Regions from separate parts of the Jeotgalicoccus sp. FSL K6-3177 genome, predicted to be linked through region 3. Evidence: riboswitches for the same ligand, from Rfam matches in the RefSeq annotation. Region 3 holds a riboswitch; each other region holds the start of a gene.

Region 1 (7,224 bases), 1.5 Mb from region 3:
TGAAGAGTGGGGCAGTGTGCCGGTGCTGCTGCTGGAAGAAGAAGTGGACGAGGCATTGCTGGTCAATCACTTAAGTAAGCATTTGGCAAAGTACAAGCTGCCAAAGGAAATTCACTATGTCGATAAAATTATTATGACATCGACCGGGAAGATTTCACGCAGTCAGAATCAAAAAATGTTTCTCGGCCGTTAAATACAGGTATGGAGCATTAAAGAGATAATTACTGATGTTTTTTCTTTTCGTTTACAGGCACTGGATCAAAGCCGCCTGCATGAAACGGATGGCATTTTGAAATGCGCTTAGCAGCCATGAAACTGCCCTTCATTGCGCCGTGTTCAGCGAGTGCTTCCAAAGCATAATTTGAACAGGTCGGGTAAAAGCGGCAGGTCGGCGGCGACATTGGAGAAATATATTTCTGGTAAAAATGAACGGAGCCGATTAATACTTTTTTCATTACAGCATCACCTTTTAAAATTAATACAACTATTGTAAGCTGATATATGCAAGAGTGCAACTGGGAGGATTCTATATGAAAACATTTACTGATTTTAAAGGCAGACGTGTTACATTGGAAAACAGTTACGTTGAAAATACGAAACATGTACTTATAATCCCTAAATTTAACGGCCAGTTTTTACTGACAAACCATAGAGAGAGAGGACTGGAATTCCCCGGAGGAAAAGTGGAAAATGGAGAAGCACTTGTCGAAGGTGCTCAGCGCGAACTCTATGAAGAAACGGGCGGTCTCGTGGGCGACATGCATTTTGTAGGTACATATACCGTTCACGATGGCGATGAGACATTCAGTAAAGCAGCATTTTGCTGTAATATTGAACGGCTGGATCAGCTGAAACACTATCATGAAACAAACGGTCCGATGCTGGTGGACCATATAGACGATATTCCTGAAGAAGATAAAAGTTTGCTTTTGAAAGACGATTGTATCGTTTATTTATATAATGAAGTCAGAGAAAACGGCTGTCAGTAGCGGCTGTTTAAATAAGAGAGCCCGGAACAGTGAAATTGTTCCGGGCTTTCGTCATTTTGAGAGGCTGTGTGTACGTTGTGAAATTGACAAAGTTCATAGAAGATGCTGTAAGTACGTTGTGAAATTGACAACGTACATGGAAGATGCTGCAAGTACGTTATGAAATCGACAAAGTACATGGAAGATGCTGCAAGTACGTTGTGAAATCGACAAAGTACATAGAACGTGCTACAAGTACCTTGTCAAATCAACAAAGTTCATAGTAAGTGTCCCTGTAGAAAATATGCAGCGAGCCTGCCGATTCCCAACAAAAAATCCCAGGATAATCAATATCCCGGGATTCTGCAATCAAATATATTTAAAATCCGCCTTTTTCAGCAATCGCAGCTGATTCTTCACCGAATTTTTTAAAGTTTTCTATGAACTTATCTTTAAGTCCTTGTGCTTTTTCATTGTATGCATCTTTGGATTCCCAAGTGTTGATTGGTGCAAGAATTTCTTCCGGCACACCAGTCACTGCTGTTGGAATTGATAAGCCGAACATTTCATCTTCAACGAATTCACCTAATTCGAGTTCACCGCTGATAGCACGGCGTACCATTGAACGGGTGTGTGCAAGGTTCATACGCTTGCCGACGCCGTATTCGCCGCCTGTCCAGCCTGTGTTTACAAGATAAACGTTAACTTCATGCTTGTCGATTAAATCTCCGAGCATGTTCGCATATACTGTCGCATGCAGCGGCAGGAATGGTGAACCGAAGCATGTTGAGAATACCGGCTGCGGTGTAGTAACGCCGCGTTCAGTTCCTGCAAGTTTAGATGTAAATCCGCTTAAGAAATGGTACATTGCCTGATCTTTGTTTAACTTGGCGATTGGAGGAAGTACTCCAAATGCATCTGCTGTTAAGAAGATGATTGTTTTTGGATGTCCTGCAACTGAAGGAATGCGCGCATTATCGATATGGTCAATCGGATAAGCTGCACGTGTATTCTCAGTCAGTGAACCGTCATCGTAATCAGGATTGCCGTCTTCATCGATAACTACGTTCTCAAGTACCGAACCAAATTTAATCGCTTCAAAGATTTCAGGTTCTTTTTCTTTTGATAAATTAATAGTTTTAGCGTAACAGCCGCCTTCGATGTTAAATACACCATCGTCATTCCAGCCGTGCTCATCGTCACCGATAAGATCGCGTTCCGGGTCTGCAGAAAGCGTCGTTTTACCTGTACCTGATAAACCGAAGAATAATGCAACATCTTTGTTTTCGCCGACGTTGGCACTGCAGTGCATGCTGAGCACGCCTTCTTCAGGAAGCAGGTAGTTCATAATTGAGAAGATTGATTTCTTCATTTCTCCGCCGTATTCAGTACCGCCGATAAGAATGATTTTCTTTTCTAATGATACAAGGACGAATACTTCAGAACCCGTACCATCGACTTCAGGGTCTGCTTTAAAAGTAGGTGCAGATACAATCGTAAATTCAGGATCGATTGCAAGTGCTTCTTCTTTTGTTTCAGGACGGATAAACATTGTTTTCGCAAACATGTTGTGCCAGCTGAACTCATTGACAACCTGAAGTTTCAGTTGTGTATGCGGGTCTGCGCCGGCATAGCCGTTAAAGACAAATAATTCTTCTTTGTCATTTAAATATGTAGTAACTTTATCGAATAAGTTATCGAAAATTTCCTGTGAAATAGGCTGGTTGACCTCGCCCCAGTCAATCTTGCTGTCGGATACGCTGTCTCTGACGATAAAACGGTCTTTCGGGCTGCGGCCTGTGTATTCTCCAGTCTGCGCGCGAAGTGCTCCTGTATTTGTAAGTACAGCCTCTTTGCGTCGTAAAGATGCTTCGACAAGTTCAGCGTTTGATAATTGTTTGTGAGTAGAAGGTTTATTAACAAGACCTTCGATTAAACTTTTATGGTTAACCATGATTCGCCTCCAAGTATTTTCATTAACGAAGTATTTAGAAATTAGTATAACACATTCGTTTTTATGTTTACACAATAACAGGATAAGGTTTTTGAATATTGAATTGTTTTTTGCAATGCTGATCCATAAGATAAATTTATATATCATTATAAAAGTTATAAGTATATGTTTATAAAATTAAGGATTTTTCACAGCTTGCTTTTGGGTTTTATAATTTAATTATCTAAAAAGCTGCTGCAAATAAAACTTGTTAATCTTGATTTGCCCATTCCAATAATGTAAGATGAATAATAAGTTATCTCTTATCAAGAGGTGGTGGAGGGATTCAAACCCTGTGAAGCCAGAGCAACCTCCTTTTCAAGAAAGGTGCTAAAGAATGCAGAGTAATTCTGACCGATAAGAGAAAAGGGCGAGCCTTTTTCTCTGTTTATTATGGAGAAAAAGGCTTTATTTTTTGCTTTGAAGAGATGGCTAAATGAGCTTTAAGAGGAGATTTTATAAATGTCAGAACGTAAATTATTTACTTCAGAGTCAGTCACAGAAGGTCACCCGGATAAAATTGCAGACCAGATTTCAGATGCGATTCTCGATGCAATCTTAGAAGGCGACCCGTATGCGCGTGTTGCCTGTGAAACAGTAGTCAACACAGGTCTTGCGATGATTGTCGGGGAAATCAGCACAGAAACTTACGTCGATATTCCAAGAACAGTGAGAGAAACCGTTAAGGAAATCGGCTATGTCGATGCGAAGTACGGTTATGATTATAAAACAATGTCTGTCTTAACGGGAATTGATGAGCAGTCAGAGGACATCGCTGTCGGTGTAAACAACGCTTTTGAAACCCGCGAATCACAAGGAGTTTCAACAGGTGCAGGCGACCAGGGCTTAATGTTCGGTTACGCGACGAACGAAACGAAAGAGTTTATGCCGCTGCCGATTTCATTAGCGCACAAAATTTCACGCCGTTTAACAGAAGTGCGTAAAGATAATACAATTTCCTATCTGCGTCCGGACGGCAAATCACAGGTAACGGTTGAATACGATGAAAACGGCAAACCGTCAAGAGTCGATACGATTGTTATCTCTACCCAGCATCATGAAAATATTCCGGCGACACAAATCTACGATGATTTATTAGAATACGTGATTCAGGAAGTAGTTCCTGAAAATCTCATAGATGAAGAAACTAAATATTTCATCAACCCGACAGGCAGATTTGTAATTGGCGGACCGCAAGGGGATGCGGGTCTGACAGGACGTAAAATTATCGTCGATACTTACGGAGGCTACGCTCGTCACGGCGGCGGCGCCTTCAGCGGCAAAGACCCGACAAAAGTTGACCGTTCCGCAGCTTATGCAGCACGTTATATTGCAAAAAATATCGTAGCGAGCGGTGCGGCGGAAAAATGTGAAATTCAGCTGGCTTATGCCATCGGCGTATCCCAGCCGGTATCTATTGCGGTCGATACTTTTAATACAGGAAAATACGACGAAGAAAAAATTACAAAAGTCATCAGAGAACTGTTTAATTTATCACCAGATGGTATTATAGATATGCTAAACTTGAGAAGACCAATTTATAAACAGACTGCGAGTTATGGACATTTTGGTCGTACGGACATCGACTTGCCTTGGGAGAGACTGGATAAGGTCGATGCACTGAAAGATCTTCTTAGAAATAGCTAATTTAAGCAGTTGCGAAAGAGAGGAATAATATGAATACTAATATTTTTACAGATCCGATATTTATCGCGGTCGCAGCAGTGCTTCTCATCATTGCAATCTGGTTTTTAGTATATTACTTTAAACACCGCAATGAAGTGAAAACTGTGGAACAAACTTATTCGAAAGAAAAAGATTCACTCGTTGAGAAATACGAAAGTGAACATGAGGAAGAACGTTTAGAGCACAAGAAAGAAATGTCCGCTTTAAATGAAAAATATCATAATGATACGACACTTCTCGATAACAAACTTTCGAGCCTGCATCAGTTTACTGTAGATAAAGGCGAGTATTTGACAGACCTTTCTTTAATTCAGTTAAAAGACAAACTTGTTAAAGATGAAAAAATCCGTGAGACGGATATGATTATTCTGTCGAACATTTATTTACCATCAAGAAATTACACAAATACACGTAAAATCGATCATTTAGTTTTAACACGCACGGGTATTTATCTGATAGATTCTAAATACTGGAGCGGTCATATTTTACACGGTGTGAATGAAAGCCAGTTTGAAGAAGTACCGTATATTGAATCATTCTTCGATTTACTGGAACTCGATAAGCAAAAAGAACAGACTTTAATTTTTGAAAAGGCAGATGCGTCGAATGTATCGGTTAACCACTACAACGGCATTATCGATGAAACGAAAGTAACTGCTGAAAAACTTAAAAACAAATTTAAATTACAATACGACATCGTTCCGATTATTTACTTCAATCCGAAAGATAACGGCAATTATTCAATTACCAACTATTCGGAAGATCCATCGATCAGAGTAATCGTCGGTCAGGAAGACTTGGAAGCATTCTTCCTGAAGTATGTATTCCACGGCAGATTCCAGTACACAGTTAAAGATCTGGATGAGATTGCGAATGCCTTACTCGATCAAAGTCTGTAACTTTGTAAATTGAAACTAATCGTCCTATAATTATTTATAGGACGATTTTTATATTTTGGAGGGAAATTAAATGGCAGAAGAAATTATCGTAATCAATCCTGCAACTCAAAAAGAAGCGGGACGCGTAAAAAAAGACAGCAAAGACGAAATTGAGAAGAAAATTAATACTGCACATGAAAAATTTCAAAACTTTAGAAAAATGAATGCCGGGGACCGTTCGGATTTACTTTTCAAATGGTCGGAAAAAATCGATGAGAACAGACAGGAAATCGCAGAACTCGTCACGCTGGAAGGCGGCAAGCCGCTTGCTGAAGCACTCGGTGAAGTCGACTATGCCAACAGTTATATTAAATACTATGCTGAAGAAGCGAAAAGAATATACGGCCGGACAGTACCGGCGAATAATGATGACACGAGAATTGTTGTAACGAGGCATCCGATAGGGGTAGTCGCAGCGATTACGCCTTGGAACTTCCCGGTAGCAATGATGGCACGTAAAGCAGCACCGGCTGTTGCAGCAGGCAATACATTTATCGTTAAGCCGGCAAGCGCAACTCCGATGTCAGCGGTGAAATTTATCGACCTTGCAGTAGAGGCGGGCTTCGATGAAGGCGTCATTCAATATGTTAATGCCTCCGGCCGCGATGCAGGTGAAATATTTACCCAGTCTGATAAAATTATGAAACTGACATTTACCGGCTCGACCGAAGTCGGCAAGCAGCTGATGAGCGATGCCACAGTGACGGTTAAAAATGTGACGATGGAACTCGGCGGACATGCACCGCTGATTGTTAACAAGGATGCTGATATCGATAAGGCAGTTGAAGGCGCAATCGCATCGAAGTTCAGAAACTCGGGACAAACTTGCGTATGTGCCAACAGATTTTACGTGCACGAAGATGTGCTGGATGAATTCACAGAAAAATTTACTGCGAAAGTAAAAGAGCTGAAAGTCGGCAACGGTATGGATGAAGGTGTTAAAATCGGACCGTTAATCGATGAAGACGGTTATGATAAAGTGATGAAACACATTGAAGATGCCATTGAAAAAGGCGGTAAAGTTACAACCGGCGGCAAAGGAGATAAATCAGGCGGCTACTTTGTAGAACCGACTGTTATTACGGATGTAACCGACGATATGATCTGTATGAGCGAAGAAACATTCGGACCGCTGGCGCCAATTCAGAGCTTTTCTAATCTCGATGAAGCGATTAATAAAGCAAACGGAACAGAATACGGTCTTGCAGCATATTACTTTACTGAAAATTATACGACGGGAATCAGACTGACAGAAGAACTCGACTTCGGGGTGCTCGGCTGGAATAATGGTGCACCAAGTGCTGCGAACATTCCATTCGGCGGCTTAAAAGAAAGCGGCGTCGGCCGTGAAGGTGCGCCAGAAGGACTGGAACCTTATACGGAAACAAAAGTCACATCGATAAAAATATAGAACAGAACTGATTTAAAAAGGAAGCAGATTGTCATAATGAACTGTAACCCGAATAATAGACAGCTTATAAAAAGCGTCTCTTATTCGGGTTTTTCTATGCCCTAAAGATTATCTTGTTTATACTTAAATAAACTATCTGTACGGAGGGCTATCATGGCTAGACATTTTACGTCTTTTGAAATTAAAGAACTGGAACAAAACCCAAATGTATTGAGGGTATCTGATCGA
Region 2 (7,224 bases), 1.0 Mb from region 3:
CCGCTTAAACCTATACATGTGCGGTTGACGTTTACGTTTCATCAACTACTGTATTATATAAAATATAAATGGCTGTGTCAATTGATTCTCCGCAATTCTTTTCTGACCTTCGCCGTCTGAATGGCAAGGACATAAAGGATAACGAAAAACAGCGCACTGACCAGTACGCTCGGAATTGCCCGGAGCGCGATATAGTCGAAAAACGGCATCGCTATGAAATCGAGCACCCGGTAAATCGCGTACTGGTATAAATCGAAAAGAAAGGTGTTCAGCAGCACGACAAAGGCCATGGCTACAAAATCCCTGTAGAACACTCTGAAAGCTGCCTGCATAAAGACTACGAAGGCGATAAAACCAAAGATGTGAACACCGTACAGCGAACCGATGTACACATCGAGCATAATACCGAACACAGCAGCAAAAAACATACTGATTCCCGGCCCCGCGTATATCGTTAAAAGCAGAATATACATAAACAGAAGCTTCGGCACAAAGTAAACTTCAACTCCAAAAACCATCATCGGACTGAAGCCGGTAAAAGCCATATCAGTATACATGAGTAATATTCCTATAATAAAAATTACTATCGTCTGCATATTTGTCAATCCTCCAGTGACTCAGGATCGCGTTTTAAGACAAACACATTATCCACATCATTTAAGTCACTGTTCATCTGTACGTAAGCGTTCTGGCTCAGTCCGTACTCATCGTTTTCAACTTCCACTACTTTACCGATAACAATACCTTCAGGGAAAGCACCTGTCAGCCCCGATGTAAATACTTCGTCGCCTTTTTCAAGTTTTACCTGGCTTTTAATATTTTCCACGACCAGCACATCATTTTCCGTATCGAAGTTGCGGATGTTGCCGTAAACAGCTTCATCATTGTGTCTGACTTCAACCGACAGGTTATTTTGTGATGCATTCGTCGAAATCATCTCGATAAAACTCGATTTACCGTTAACGCGTTTAACAATCCCGACCAGTCCTTCCGATGTCGACACTGCCATGCCTTCTTTAATGCCGTCTTTTTCTCCCTTATCAATCGTAAAGGATTCGAGCCACTGGTCAGGTGCACGTGAAATAACCCGGGCATTGACAGTCTCGTAAGCCATACTGGAACTTACTTCCAGAGACTCTCGCAGCTCTTCGTTTTCAGCCTTGAGACGTTCATTGTCCGCCTGCAGCTGCGGCAGCATATCGAGCTGCTGTTTCAGTTCCTCGTTTTCTTCAAGTGCACTGAAACTTCCTGCAATGTTTGAAAATATATTTCCTATAAAGCTGAACGGCGCATCGACAACCTTTTGAGTCGCGGCTGCCGTATCACCGGTGAACTGCTCCGCTTTCGTTGTGGAATCTCTGTCCGACAAAGAAAAACCGATTAATGCAATTAATACTACTATGCCAAACAGCACGATTAACATGCGGTTTCGATTAAAAAACTTAGTCACTCTCATGCCGCCCCCAAAATTTAATATCTGGGTAAATAATACCACATTTGATGACAGACAATAAACTAATCTTGATAGAGTTCTTTAATCTCACGGAGTCTTTCTGTAAATGTTTTTAAGTCTTCATCTGCAACGGCCAAAGATATGCGGATATAATCTTCGGCTCGGGACCCGAAAGGTTTCCCCGGCGTTGCAAGAATAGACTGTTCTTTCAGCAGGTACTGAACAAAACTTTCGCCGTTAAAACCTGAGGGGACTTTTATCCACCCGAAAATGCCGCCCTGAATCGGCTCTATTGGGATATTTAAATCCAGCAACGCTTTATTAATAAAATTTTTACGCTTTTTGAATATTTCATTCTGTTCAGGAATCAAAGTATCTGCATTGTCGAGCGCCGCTGTTGCCGCGTCCTGAGTAACACCGAAAACCCCTGCATTCGTATGATCCTGAAACTTATTAATACTTTCTATCATCTCTTTATTCCCGGCTGCAAAACCGATTCTGTAGCCGGACATATTAAATCCTTTCGACAGCGAATAAATTTCCATCGATACTTCAAAGTCCGGATCACTTTGTAAAATGCTCGGGTGAAGACCGTCATAGCCGAAAGCAGCATATGCAAAATCATGAACAATCTGTGTTTTTGTGCCTTTGAACCGTTTAATCACATCATCAAAAAATGATTTATCTGCGGCTGCCCCGAGCGGATTGGATGGATAGTTTAAGTAAATAAGGTCCGTTTCTTTAAGTTCTGCTTCGAGCGAATCAAAGTCAGGAAGATAATTGTTTTCTCTAAGGAGCGGCATATCGATCAGCCTTGCCTGCGAGAGTTCCACAGCAGTAATATAATCTGCGTAACCGGGATTCGGCAGCATCACGCCTGCACCGGGATTGATATGAGCGAGCGGAAAGTTAACCAGTGCATTTTTCGTGCCGAACAAGATGGCTATATTTTCATCTTCAAGGTCTACATCGTAAGTTCTTTTATAAAATCGCTTTATGCTGTCTTTTAGTTCCGGCTTGCCGCGAAATGCGCCGTATTTTTGATTTTCTACTTTATCAACAGCTTCTTTAACTGCATCGGTAATGACTTCAGGCGTCTGTCCATCGGGAATACCGACTGCAAGATTTAAGAGCGGCTTATCGCCGACTTCGAGCTCTGCATTCATCATACTGCTGAAATAGCTGGGACTTAATGATTTTAAAAGTTCGCTTGCCATTTATTCATCCTCCTCCGGTTTGTCGAATCCTTTAAAGTCAGCATCAATCACTTCGTTAAATTCCTCCGACCCTACAGCCTTGATTAAATCTTCTTCCAGTTTCGTTCCGGCATCATCGCCGTTAATTACAATTTGATTTCTAAAGTATTCATTCATGTTTTCAAGGGCAAGGGCATCGGAAAGCTTCATATCACTTGCGAGCGCAAAGTTGCCCGGGACAAGCGACAGGCCGATTTGGTCAACGCTTCTCGGCAGCTGGCCGGCGTCCTGATAAATAAACTCGAGATTTTTTTTATTATTTATAATGTCTGCTTCATCGATAGCAAACATATCTGCGTCGTCACTGATGGTAATCAGCCCCGCGTCCTGCAGTGTTAAAAAACCGCGGCTGGAGTTGACTGGATCTAAAGGCAATGCTACTTCACTGCCGGAAGCAATATCTTCCAGCGAACTGAATTCACTGCTGTAAAGCCCCATGGGTGCCGTCGGCACCTGAATGATATTTTTTAAATCAGCATCATTTTCTTCATTATAACTGTCCATGAACAGGACGTTCTGAAAGAGATTGGCATCGAGGTCGCCATTTGAAAGCGCGTTATTCGGCTGAATATAATCGCTGTATTCAACGATTTCGACCGTATAACCGTTCTCTTCCAAGACGGGTTTTAAGGCAAAAGATGCCATATCTGCAAATGGTCCGCTCGATGCACCAATGGTAATCACTTCACCCTCGTCTTCATATAGAAGTATGCTAGTGCCGGCTATAACGGCTAAAGTGCCAATTAAAAATATTATAATTCCGCGCATTATTTCTCCTCCGTTCTGTTAGAGATAAAGTCTCCAGCCCACTGGACAATCTGCACGATAACAACGAGGACGACTACTGTCACAATCATCGTCAGCGTGTCATATCGGTAATAGCCGTAACGGATTGCAAGGTCGCCGACCCCGCCTCCGCCTACAACACCCGCAGTTGCACTGAAGGCGATAATTGAAATTATCGTCAGTGTGATTGCCTGCGCGATGCTTTTCTTCGCTTCCGGCAGCAGCACATCCGTAACGATTAAATAAAGCGGAGCACCGCCTGCAATACTCGCTTCGATTACACCGTCTTTTACACTGTTAAAACTGGATTCAACGAGACGTGCAAACAGCGGCACTGCTGCAATTGACAGAGCAACACTTGCAAAAACCGGGCCGTGTGAAGCATTAACGAGCCAGGTCGCAAACGGCATAATCGCCACAATCAGAATAATAAAAGGAAACGACCTGATAATATTCACAAGCCAGCCGAGCACGCTGTTTAAAGGTTTAATTTTAAACAGCAGCGGATGCTGCGTAATGTAAAGCAGAATACCGAGCGGCAGCCCGATTAACACTGCAAAAAATATTGAAATAGAAACCATCAGCGCTGTCTCGAGCAAAGCACGGTACAGCAACGGCCAAAGCTGGCTGAAATTATCCAATGTAACCCACCCTTTCGATTCCCGTTGTTTTATCGATATGTGTTTTAAGACGTTCTATTTCCTGAGCATCTCCGGATACTTGAAACATTAAAAAGCCGAGCGGTTTTTCTTTAATATATTCAATTCTTCCGTTGAGAATGCTTATATTCAAATCAAAATTCCTGTACAGCTGATTTAAATAATTCTCCTCGGCGTTTTCACTTAAAAACTGAATGGTAATAACTTGATTACCCGGCGTTTCTTTAATTTGCGACGGGATTTCAAAGTTATATATCTCCTGAACGAAATCTTTCGTAATTTCTTCTTTAGGATGACTGAACACGCTGTACGTTTCGCCGCTTTCAATAATTTCACCGCCGGACATTACGCCTACCCGATCTGCAATTTCTTTAATAACTTCCATTTCGTGAGTAATAATCACAATGGTAATACCGAGAGTTTTGTTGATATTTTTCAGCAAGTTTAAAATACTTTTCGTCGTATCCGGATCAAGCGCACTCGTCGCTTCGTCACATAAGAGAATATCCGGGTTATTGGCAAGTGCTCTCGCGATACCGACACGCTGTTTTTGCCCGCCGCTTAAATTTGATGCATTGATAGATGATTTATCGTTTAAACCAACGAGTTTCAGTAACTCTTCAATTCTTGCGGGCACATCTTTTTTACTGTATTTGCTCGCTTTCAGTACAAATTCTATATTCTCATAAACTGTCTTTGACTCGATTAAGTTAAACTGCTGGAAAATCATGCCGATTTTCTGCCGGCGAATCCTGAGAGCCTTTGGTGTCAGTTCGGTAAGATTATCTTCTCCAACGATGACAGAACCTGCCGAAGGTTTCTCAAGCAGATTAATCAGTCTTAAAAGAGTACTTTTCCCGACCCCGGAATAACCGATTAGACCGTAAATTTCACCGGTTTCGACCTTCAGGGATGTCGGCTTTAATGCCTCAACACTTCTGCCTTTTAAATGATACGTTTTTGAAACGTTATTCAGCTGAATGCTCATGAATTCCCTCCTCTATGTAATAAAAAAAACCATTTATCTAAATAGACAAATGGCGATGTGTGATTATCTTCCAAGCCTCTGCCTGCAGGAATTAGCACAGTACTTAAAAGCCTGCTGCTGAGACTTCCCAGGGCCTGATCCCTCCGTCTCTCTGGATAATTTCTTATTTAATTGTATTTCATACTAGTCTAACCAGAATTAATTGTCAAACAATTTTTAATAATTTCTAATCAGCCCGCTGCTACAGTACCTTTATATGTAAACCTGCCGCGGCAGTGTCTGCATATATACCGTTTATCGTAACCTTTAACCCTTTTCGTAAACTCGTAGCTGCATTTTCTGCACTCATATAAATAGGCCTGCCCCTTGTATTTATAGCTCCGGGTTTTGGCAATGCCGAGGCGTTCCAGCGTCTCCGTAAATTCACGATCCGAATCTCTGTAAGGTTTCTTTAGTGTGTACAGTGCATAATGAACACATTCGTGGTAGAGCACATCGAGAATGATTTCCCTGGAGTTATTAACGAGAAAAGTGTGGGACATAACAATTTCTTTCGAAACAACCTGCTTCTTCTGATATTTTATTTGAAACACGCCGAGCTTAGATTTCATTCTTTTTGATATTCTGATTGGAATTTCGAGTGTGAGTCCGAAATTTTCAGCGAGAAATTTACGGGCACAGCTGTGTAATTCATCACTGTTCATAATATGTTCACCTTCTTAGTGTTTAAATAGCCTTAAAAAAGGCAACAAAAAAAGGGAGATCCAAAGTCTCCCTAACAGATAAATAATATAATATGATATCTAGGCCAAAGGCACTATCGAAGAACGACTTAGTTAATGATATGAAGAGTATAGCTTTAACTTTTGTTTGTGCGTTCTGTTATGTATTTCTTAATATATTCTCATTATATTTTAATGTTCAAAACATTTCAAGCCTATCAGCGAATTTCTTTTACTTTGTAACGTGTTTGTAATAAACGTAGTAAAATTTCCATGAAATTATTTCTCTTTAGTGTAATTATTGACTATTACCTTTAAAATAGCAAATTATTAACTGAAATATATGCGGAAATATTTCAACTTAATTTTCGGCAGCTGCAAGGACAATATGCATATCCACCGTAATTTCTTTATTCCCCTTATCCGCAAATCTCTCTATCTGAGCTGTATCTGCATGCCAGCCGAGCGGTGTCATGGAGATTAAATCTTTCAGTGCAGCAGCGTCAAGAAATTTCGTATAAGTTATCCGTTCTTCTTTCACAAGCCTAACATTCTTCTTCATTAATTCAAGTGTATCATTGTTTTCATATTCTTTCCCGTCTGTATCGCTGAACAACTCCCTGCGGAGTTCTTTTAAATACCCGCTGCCCGGGATCACTTTTATAATTATACCGTCTTCAGCTAAAATCCTTTTAAATTCAGAGTAATTTGCAGGCGATAAAAAATTCAGTATGAATTTGCAGGACTTGTCACTAAGCGGCGGGTTCGCAAGATCTCCAACAATCCACAATGGATTTCCGTAATTTTTCGCCGCCATTAAGATACCCTCTTTTGAAATGTCCAGGCCGATACCCGTCAATGTTTCTGTATTTACTTTATCAAGTATCGTCTGCAAATGAGACCCTTCGCCGGAACCCGCGTCAAACAGCAGTGAATCTTCTGCTGAATGTTTTATTATTATATCTGCAATTTTATTGTGTACCGGTTCATATAATTTTTCATCACAGATTATTTTTTGACGCGCATTAAATAATGCATCATCGTACTGGGTACCCACAGACTTTTTAAGAATATTTACATAGCCCTGCTTGGCGAAATCAAAAGTGTGATTATTGACGCAGACCAGACTTTTCAGCTCTCTCACTTCCACAGGTTCATGACAAAGCGGACATCTTAATTTTCTGCTTATATTTTGTGCAGTCATTGCACTCTTTTCTCTTTTTTTCATTTAAAATCCCTGCCTGAACTTATATTAAAATAAAAATATTACCACGCCGACTGTGAAGAAGACCAGACCGATAATCGCGGGAATAAACGCCGCTACTGTCTGTACCTTTGTGCCGCCGATTAAACAGCGCTT
Region 3 (7,224 bases):
AGTTGCTGTGTCATCTTCGCGGTAAATAGAGTCGTTAATCGGGTGCAGATTTGCATCTTTAGCAATACCGTTATTAATAACACCGAGATCTACATCTCCTAAGGCACGTGGAATTTGTGCCGGTGCGACTTCTTCAAACTGATAATCATTCGGATTGTCAACGATTGCATTTTCAATTGAATCGAGGCCGTTATAATCTTCGACGAGCGTAATTAAACCAGCATCCCGAAGCAGCATCAGAGCACGTCCCTGGTTAGATACATCATTCGGCAGTGCGATTGTACCGCCGTCCGGAATGTCATTAACGTCTGTCAGTGAGTCAGAGTAAATTCCCATCGGGGCAAGATTCGTTGTGGCAATCGGAACTAAATCCAGATTTCTTTCTTCGATAAATTCATCAAAATACGCGACAGTCTGAAATGAGTTTAAGTCTATTTCGCCGTCAGCAAGTGCAGTATTAGGCTGTACGTAATCATTAAATGAAACAATCTCGATTTCAATATCCTCTTCTGCAGCTTTCTCTGCTACATAATCCCATACTGCTGTGTCTGTTCCGCTGATGCCGATAGTGACTTTTTCTTTACCGCCGTCACCGCAGGCTGAAAGCACAATCCCTATTAAAAGCAAACTGGTAAATAAAATGACTTTTTTCATAATTTATATCCTCCTGTTATTATCTTCTTCTTACAACTCTCGCGAGCTTGTTGCCTGCTGACTGCAGACCCTGCACCATAATAATTAATATGACGACTGTAATCAGCATTGTGATCGTGTCGAACCTCTGATAACCGTATGTGATTGCCAGGTCGCCGATGCCGCCGCCTCCGACCGTGCCGGCCATGGCAGATGCACCAACTAATCCGATAATGGAAATGGTGAAATTTACAATGAGAGAACCGAGAGCTTCCGGAAGAACGAATTTTATAATTGTCTGCATCGGTGTTGCTCCCATCGCGTCGGCCGCTTCTAGTACTCCCTCGTCGACTTCAAGCAGAGAACTTTCCACGAGCCTTGAGATATAAGGTCCGGCAAAGAAAACCATCGGTACAATCGCAGCTTCAGTTCCGATGGAAGTTCCTACGATAAATTTCGTAACCGGAATTATTGCCACAAGCAGGATGATGAACGGCAGTGATCTGAAGACATTAATCACTGCATTCAGTACTGTAAAGACAGCTTTATTTTCTAAAATCTGACCGGGTCTAGTGACGTATAACAGAATGCCGAGCGGCAGTCCGAGTATAATCGAGAAAATAAACGAAATACTGACCATCTGCACGGTTTCTAAAAATGCTTCCAGTATTGTACTCCAGCTAACCAGCATATGTACTCACCTCACTGTAATGAACATTGTTTTCTTCTAAATAAAGTAATGCTTTTTCGAGTTCGGCAGCTGAACCGTCGAACTGAACGATTAAATTGCCGAACGGTATACCCTGCAGCTCGGTAATATTGCCGAACAGCACATTCACATCTAAATCATAAAGCTTGCTGATTTGTGATAAGTATGGTTTCACTGCGAGCTGATTAATGAAATTGATTCTGTAAATATGCTGATTGTCGCTTTCCTGCACCAGATCCTGCACATAATTCGGGAGCTCCGTCTGCATCACTGTATTAACGAACCGTCTGCCGGTTTCTGTTTCAGGATTAGAAAAGACATCGAAAACAGAACCGCGTTCAATAATTTTACCGTTCTCCATTACCGCAACTTTATGGCAGACATCCCGGATAACGGACATTTCGTGAGTAATCAGCAAGATTGTAATATTGTATTCCTTATTAATCTTTCTAAGGAGTTCAAGGATGGACTCTGTTGTCTGAGGATCCAGTGCAGACGTTGCCTCATCACACAGCAGAATTGACGGGTTGGTTGCAAGTGCCCGGGCAATACCGACACGCTGTTTTTGTCCTCCGGACAACTGGTCAGGATACTGTGACGCTTTATCCGACAGGCCGACAAAATCAAGCAGTTCAGTAACACGCGCTTTGATTTCATTTTTCGGTGTCTTATTTAAAATCAGCGGCATAGCAACATTCGTATATATCGTTTTTGAATTTAAAAGATTAAAATGCTGAAAAATCATACCGATTCGTTTTTTTGTTACTCTCAGTTCTGACGGTGTGAGTGCAGTTAAATCTTTACCGTCGACTATGACTTTCCCTTCTGAAACACTTTCCAGCTGGTTGACACAGCGGATCAAAGTACTTTTGCCTGCGCCGCTGTATCCGACGACACCGTATATTTCTCCGGCATCGACTTTGAAATTAATATTATCCAGAGCATGAACCGGTGCTTCGCTGCCTGGATACGTTTTATCTACATCGATAAACTCAATCATTAAAAACGCTCCTTAAACATAGTTAAACAGTATGAATTAAAAAATGTAATAAAAATACACCAGTATATAACCGGTGTTTTTTGGAAAACCAGATATACATTCCTGAAAAAGAAAATAACCTCTTCTTAAAATATAAGAAGAGGCCGATGTATATTCGCTCTTCTCATCTTTTAGCATGATGCTACAGGATTTGGCACAGTACATTATGTCTGTTGCCGAGATTTCACAGGGCCAGTCCCTCCATCTCTCTTGATAAGAAAATAAGTTATTTGATTATTTAATTTAAACTAACTATAGGGCACAGCAGAATTAATGTCAACACGGAATCTGAAATTAATTTTAAATGAATTACAGAGCATACTGTTTGATACTATTCATAACAAAGTTTATATAGCTGTTTTCATGCGGGACAAAATTATCTCTGTTAATCATTTTACCGTTAATATTAATCGAGTATATTTCTTCAGTCCACAGTTTTTCAAACACAGGCAATTCAATTTTGAAAATATCAGATACTTCGTCATCTATAAATACATAATCAGGTGTGGTATTTTCCGGAATCTTATATATAAATACATGGCATAGTTCTTTGTCGATAAAATCATCAATAATAATTTCATCCTGTACTGGACCTGTATAAATTAAATCGTTTAGTGTAAGACTAATACCTAGTTCTTCTTTAATTTCCCGGACACCATCTTTAACGCTTTCGTCAGAACTTAAATGACCCGCTGCTGTAATATCTAACATATTTGCAAAGTCTTTCTTGTCGGGACTTCGAAGCTGAAAGTGGATGAAGATTCTGCCATCTTCTTTACTCAGGAACCAGCAATGAAATGTTTCATGCCAAAGACCTCTTTTGTGTACTTCAGCCCTTGAAGCGGTCCCTTTTAATGTCCCTTCTGAATCAAATACCTTAAGCAGTTCGTTTTCCATAGTGCGCCACTCCCATAGACTAAAACATCTGTACAAAGAACAAACTGATTGTTTCCCAGTAATACTGAATGACTACGAACAGTACTGCAAATAATATCGCAGGCAGCATATTCGCAACTCTTATATTCATCAGACCGAGCAGTCTGATTCCAATCGCAATAATCATTACACCGCCGGTGCCTGTAATCGCGATAATAATATCATCCATCAAATCAGGCTGGATGAAGCGGTTGATTTGAGAGGCTGACAAGGCGATGGCTCCCTGAAACAGAAAGACAGAGATGGCTGAGAACATAATGCCGATACCCATCGTGGATGTCAGGAAAATAGCGAGCACACCGTCGATTAAAGCTTTTGTCAGCAGTACGGTGTGATCATTTCTGAGCCCGCTGTCGAGAGCACCGATAATGCTGACTGCTCCGACGACATACACTAATGTGGCGGTAACAAAGGCAGCAGCAGCTCCGCCTTCTGTTGCTCCGGTTTTTGTTTCGAGCCAGATGCCGAAGTGATTCATTTTATCTTCAATTTCCCATTTTTCACCCAGCATGGAACCAAGAGCCAAGCTCGCAACAACGATAATAAGTATACTGTTGGCTTCTAAGGCCATATCAATTCCGATGACGAGTACGGTAATAGACAATGCCTGGAGAATGGTTGATTTCATATTTTCATTAATGTTTCTCCAAAACAAACCGATGAAGCTGCCTAAAATAATAGCCAGAGCATCTACGATAGTTCCAAACAGCGCCATGTCCAATTCCTCCTCGTCCATAAATATCTAACCTAATATATCACAAGGAACACGGCGGTTATATATAAAATCAACTATCCGGAATAGTTGGACAGTTTATAAATATCTTATTTGATTTATAACTTTGCAGTAATATTTTCGTATATATTTATAACAATGATAAAATTATTAATATCTAATCAGAGATCTGAGAGAAAGGTGATTATTATTCAACTGCTCTATCTTTTTATCACTGTAATGATTTTAATTATAATTATTTCCCTGGTAATAAAAACATATGAGTTCTTTAAACTGAAGAAAGCTGTTAAGACGCTGTGGTACAGGCAGGAAAGACTGAAGACAACTGCAGAATATTATATTCATTATCATAACTATTTCGTTAATATTATGGAAAATGAAAATACTGCTGACAGAAATGTTGTGGATAATGAAACTTGGAATGATCTCGATATCAGCGAATTGATGACGAAGATAAATTATACATTTACAACGATAGGAACGGAGCTTCTCTATGCAGTGCTGCGCAATTCAACAGAAAAGAATGTTATAAATGAAGACTTATTGTATAAAATAAAACACGATGCTGGCTTTCGTGAAAAGATATCATACCGCTTAGCCAAGCTTGGGAAATCGGGAAATTCTAACACGAGTAAGTTTATGTATGAATTTGTGCCGGTGAAACAATATCATCCGATATTTATACTGTTTTCATTTATGCCGGTTATCGGCGTGTTTTTATTTTTTATCAATCCTTACATATCTTTACTGACTATCCTTTCAGGATTTGTAATTAATGCTTACTTATCTCATAAACATAAAGGCGGAACCGGGTTTGATTACACAGATATTTTTTATGCTATTAATATTATTGTTACTGCGGGTAAATTAGATTCGAAATTCAACAGTAAAGGTCTGAAGCGGCTGTCGTTAATGAGTCCTCTTTTTGTTAACGACGACAGCGCAGGAGAAATGAATATGGCTGTTCAAGCTTTCTCTGCCTTTAAATTAATGTTCTTAGTAGATTATCATTTGTATCATCTGGTCAATCGTACGATTAAGAAAAACCATGAGCTTTATAAAGAAGGATGGCATTACACAGCTGAGCTCGATCTCCATTACAGCCTGGCAATGTGGAGAGAAACATTGCCGTATTACTCTCTTCCGGAAAGAGAAGAAGCTTCGTATTTGCAGGCTGAAGGGCTATATCACCCGCTTGTAGTGGCTGCTGTAGATAATGATTTGAAGTTTGCGAATGATATTCTGCTGACGGGCTCAAACGCAGCGGGCAAATCAACATTTATGAAAGCGCTCGGCGTGAATGTTATAACGAGTAACGGACTAAACACTTCTACCAGTGCATTATTTAAATATACACCAGGCAAAGTAATATCTTCGATGGAAATCACAGACAGTGTTATCGAAGGAGACAGCTATTTTATCAGTGAAGTGAAAGCATTGAAGAGGATTGTTGATGAGATTGAGGATTTTGAAGGAAAGGTTTACTGTATTATCGATGAAATATTTAAAGGAACTAATACGGTAGAAAGACTAGCTGCGGGTGAAGCTCTTTTAAGATATCTGCATGAGAAAGAGAATGTTTATCTGATTGCGGCAACACATGATATGGAACTAACAGATTTACTGAATGGCGAGTTTGATTTCTATCATTTCAGTGAGGAACTTTTTGATGACGATATCGAATTTGATTACAAACTTAAAGACGGGATTGCAACAAGTTCCAATGCTATTGAATTACTAAGGTTATACGGATTTCCAGAGAAAGTGTATAAAGAATCGAGGAATAAAGTAGATAACACATAGCGTTACAAAATAACGCTATGTGTTATAAGAGCTCTATGATGGGATTTTAACCTTGTTTTATCCTGAAATCCTAACGCAAAGTATAAAAAGAGTTTTAAATATAAAACATCCCAGACTTTTATTGTAGTGAACCCAAAAAGTTGAACTTTTTGATTAAGCTATTTTATTAAAGGTATGTTTCCTGTAATTTACAGGAGACATGCCTTTTAATTTTGTTTTAATTCTATCATTATTATAGAAATCAATATATTGATGAATCGCAGATTCAAGCTCTGCATATGTTATGAACTGTTGTCCATAAAACATTTCCTGTTTAAGCAGCCCAAAGAAGTTCTCCATTGGAGAATTATCTAAGCAGTTTCCTTTTCGAGACATACTTTGAAATGTTTTATTTCTTTTAAGATGTCTCACCCATTTTTTATGCTGGTAGTGCCAACCCTGATCCGAATGGACGGTCATTCGATAGTCTAATTCTGGTCTTTGTTCAATCAATTCCTCTAAAGGTTTTACAGCGATATCGAGCGTCGGTGCCGGACTGATTCTGTAAGACAGTATTTCTCCACTGAAAACATCCATAAACGGTGACAAGTAAAGTTTTTCTCCTGATGCTGAAATATTGAATTGAGTCACGTCGGTCAACACTTTTTGATACGGGCGATCGGTTTTAAATCGGCGAGACAGTTTGTTTTTAGCAATTTTACCGACTGTTCCTTTATAGGATTTATATTGACGATTTCTATGTTTAAACTTTACGCAAAGCAATTGATACTGCCGCATCAAGCGTAGTACTTTCTTGTGATTTACAATGATACCTCTTTTTTTCAACGCCAAGCAGACCCGACGATAACCGTATCTGCGGTGACTTTCAGTCACAATATCCTTGATGGCTTGGACGAGCTCAGTATCTTTATTATTTTCTTCAGGTAAACGGTCATTCCAATACTTAAATACACTTTTAGCGATTTGCGCGGCCTCAAGTAACTCTTTAAGCATATAGAGACCTGTTTCCCTTAACTCTATTATCGCTCTGACTATTTCTTTGTTCGTTTGTCTCGAGCTAAGGATTGTAACTTTTTTTCTAGTGCAATGGCCACCTCAAGTTTACGATTTTCTACTCTTAAACGTTCCAGCTCTTCACGTTCGGTTTCATTCAAAGTCTCTGATTTATTTCGTTTCTGTTTAGATGGCTTCTTCTTCATCGATTTAGAGGGCCTGCCTTTCGGTTTAGTTTCTAGACCCAGAATACCATACTGATTATATTTGCTCTGCCACTGCGCAATGAGGGAAAGATTCGGTATATCAAAAATTTCAGCCGTTTCTCGATAGGATAACTGATGTTCTAAACGGTGTTGTAGTACTGTTAACTTAAAC

The links. Region 3 has a riboswitch for S-adenosylmethionine ahead of MHH58_RS00500 (methionine ABC transporter ATP-binding protein). Riboswitches for the same ligand answer to the same signal wherever they lie in the genome.
Region 1: another riboswitch for S-adenosylmethionine. It lies ahead of metK (methionine adenosyltransferase); the one in region 3 lies ahead of MHH58_RS00500 (methionine ABC transporter ATP-binding protein).
Region 2: another riboswitch for S-adenosylmethionine. It lies ahead of MHH58_RS05520 (methionine ABC transporter ATP-binding protein); the one in region 3 lies ahead of MHH58_RS00500 (methionine ABC transporter ATP-binding protein).

Annotation. Positions count from the first base shown of each region.
Region 1 is NZ_JBBOSK010000001.1:1,645,766-1,652,989, reverse strand. It holds gene menE (o-succinylbenzoate--CoA ligase) at 1-193, shown strand, start outside; gene yidD (membrane protein insertion efficiency factor YidD) at 222-455, opposite strand; gene ytkD (RNA deprotection pyrophosphohydrolase) at 531-989, shown strand; gene pckA (phosphoenolpyruvate carboxykinase (ATP)) at 1,348-2,922, opposite strand; SAM riboswitch class I at 3,222-3,325, shown strand; gene metK (methionine adenosyltransferase) at 3,424-4,608, shown strand; gene MHH58_RS08160 (nuclease-related domain-containing protein) at 4,638-5,546, shown strand; gene MHH58_RS08155 (NAD-dependent succinate-semialdehyde dehydrogenase) at 5,617-6,996, shown strand; one part of gene MHH58_RS08150 (IS3 family transposase) at 7,150-7,224, shown strand, end outside.
Region 2 is NZ_JBBOSK010000001.1:1,120,506-1,127,729, reverse strand. It holds ribosomal protein L21 leader region at 1-36, opposite strand, end outside; gene mreD (rod shape-determining protein MreD) at 78-596, opposite strand; gene mreC (rod shape-determining protein MreC) at 602-1,456, opposite strand; gene MHH58_RS05535 (aminotransferase class I/II-fold pyridoxal phosphate-dependent enzyme) at 1,516-2,670, opposite strand; gene MHH58_RS05530 (MetQ/NlpA family ABC transporter substrate-binding protein) at 2,671-3,477, opposite strand; gene MHH58_RS05525 (methionine ABC transporter permease) at 3,477-4,136, opposite strand; gene MHH58_RS05520 (methionine ABC transporter ATP-binding protein) at 4,129-5,142, opposite strand; SAM riboswitch class I at 5,203-5,304, opposite strand; gene MHH58_RS05515 (SprT family zinc-dependent metalloprotease) at 5,373-5,846, opposite strand; gene MHH58_RS05510 (putative RNA methyltransferase) at 6,226-7,092, opposite strand; gene MHH58_RS05505 (DUF3592 domain-containing protein) at 7,117-7,224, opposite strand, start outside.
Region 3 is NZ_JBBOSK010000001.1:104,945-112,168, forward strand. It holds gene MHH58_RS00490 (MetQ/NlpA family ABC transporter substrate-binding protein) at 1-654, opposite strand, end outside; gene MHH58_RS00495 (methionine ABC transporter permease) at 674-1,324, opposite strand; gene MHH58_RS00500 (methionine ABC transporter ATP-binding protein) at 1,314-2,342, opposite strand; SAM riboswitch class I at 2,503-2,601, opposite strand; gene MHH58_RS00505 (NUDIX hydrolase) at 2,691-3,278, opposite strand; gene MHH58_RS00510 (DUF554 domain-containing protein) at 3,298-4,032, opposite strand; gene MHH58_RS00515 (MutS-related protein) at 4,231-5,853, shown strand; gene MHH58_RS00520 (IS3 family transposase) at 6,007-6,918, opposite strand; gene MHH58_RS00525 (transposase) at 6,885-7,224, opposite strand, start outside.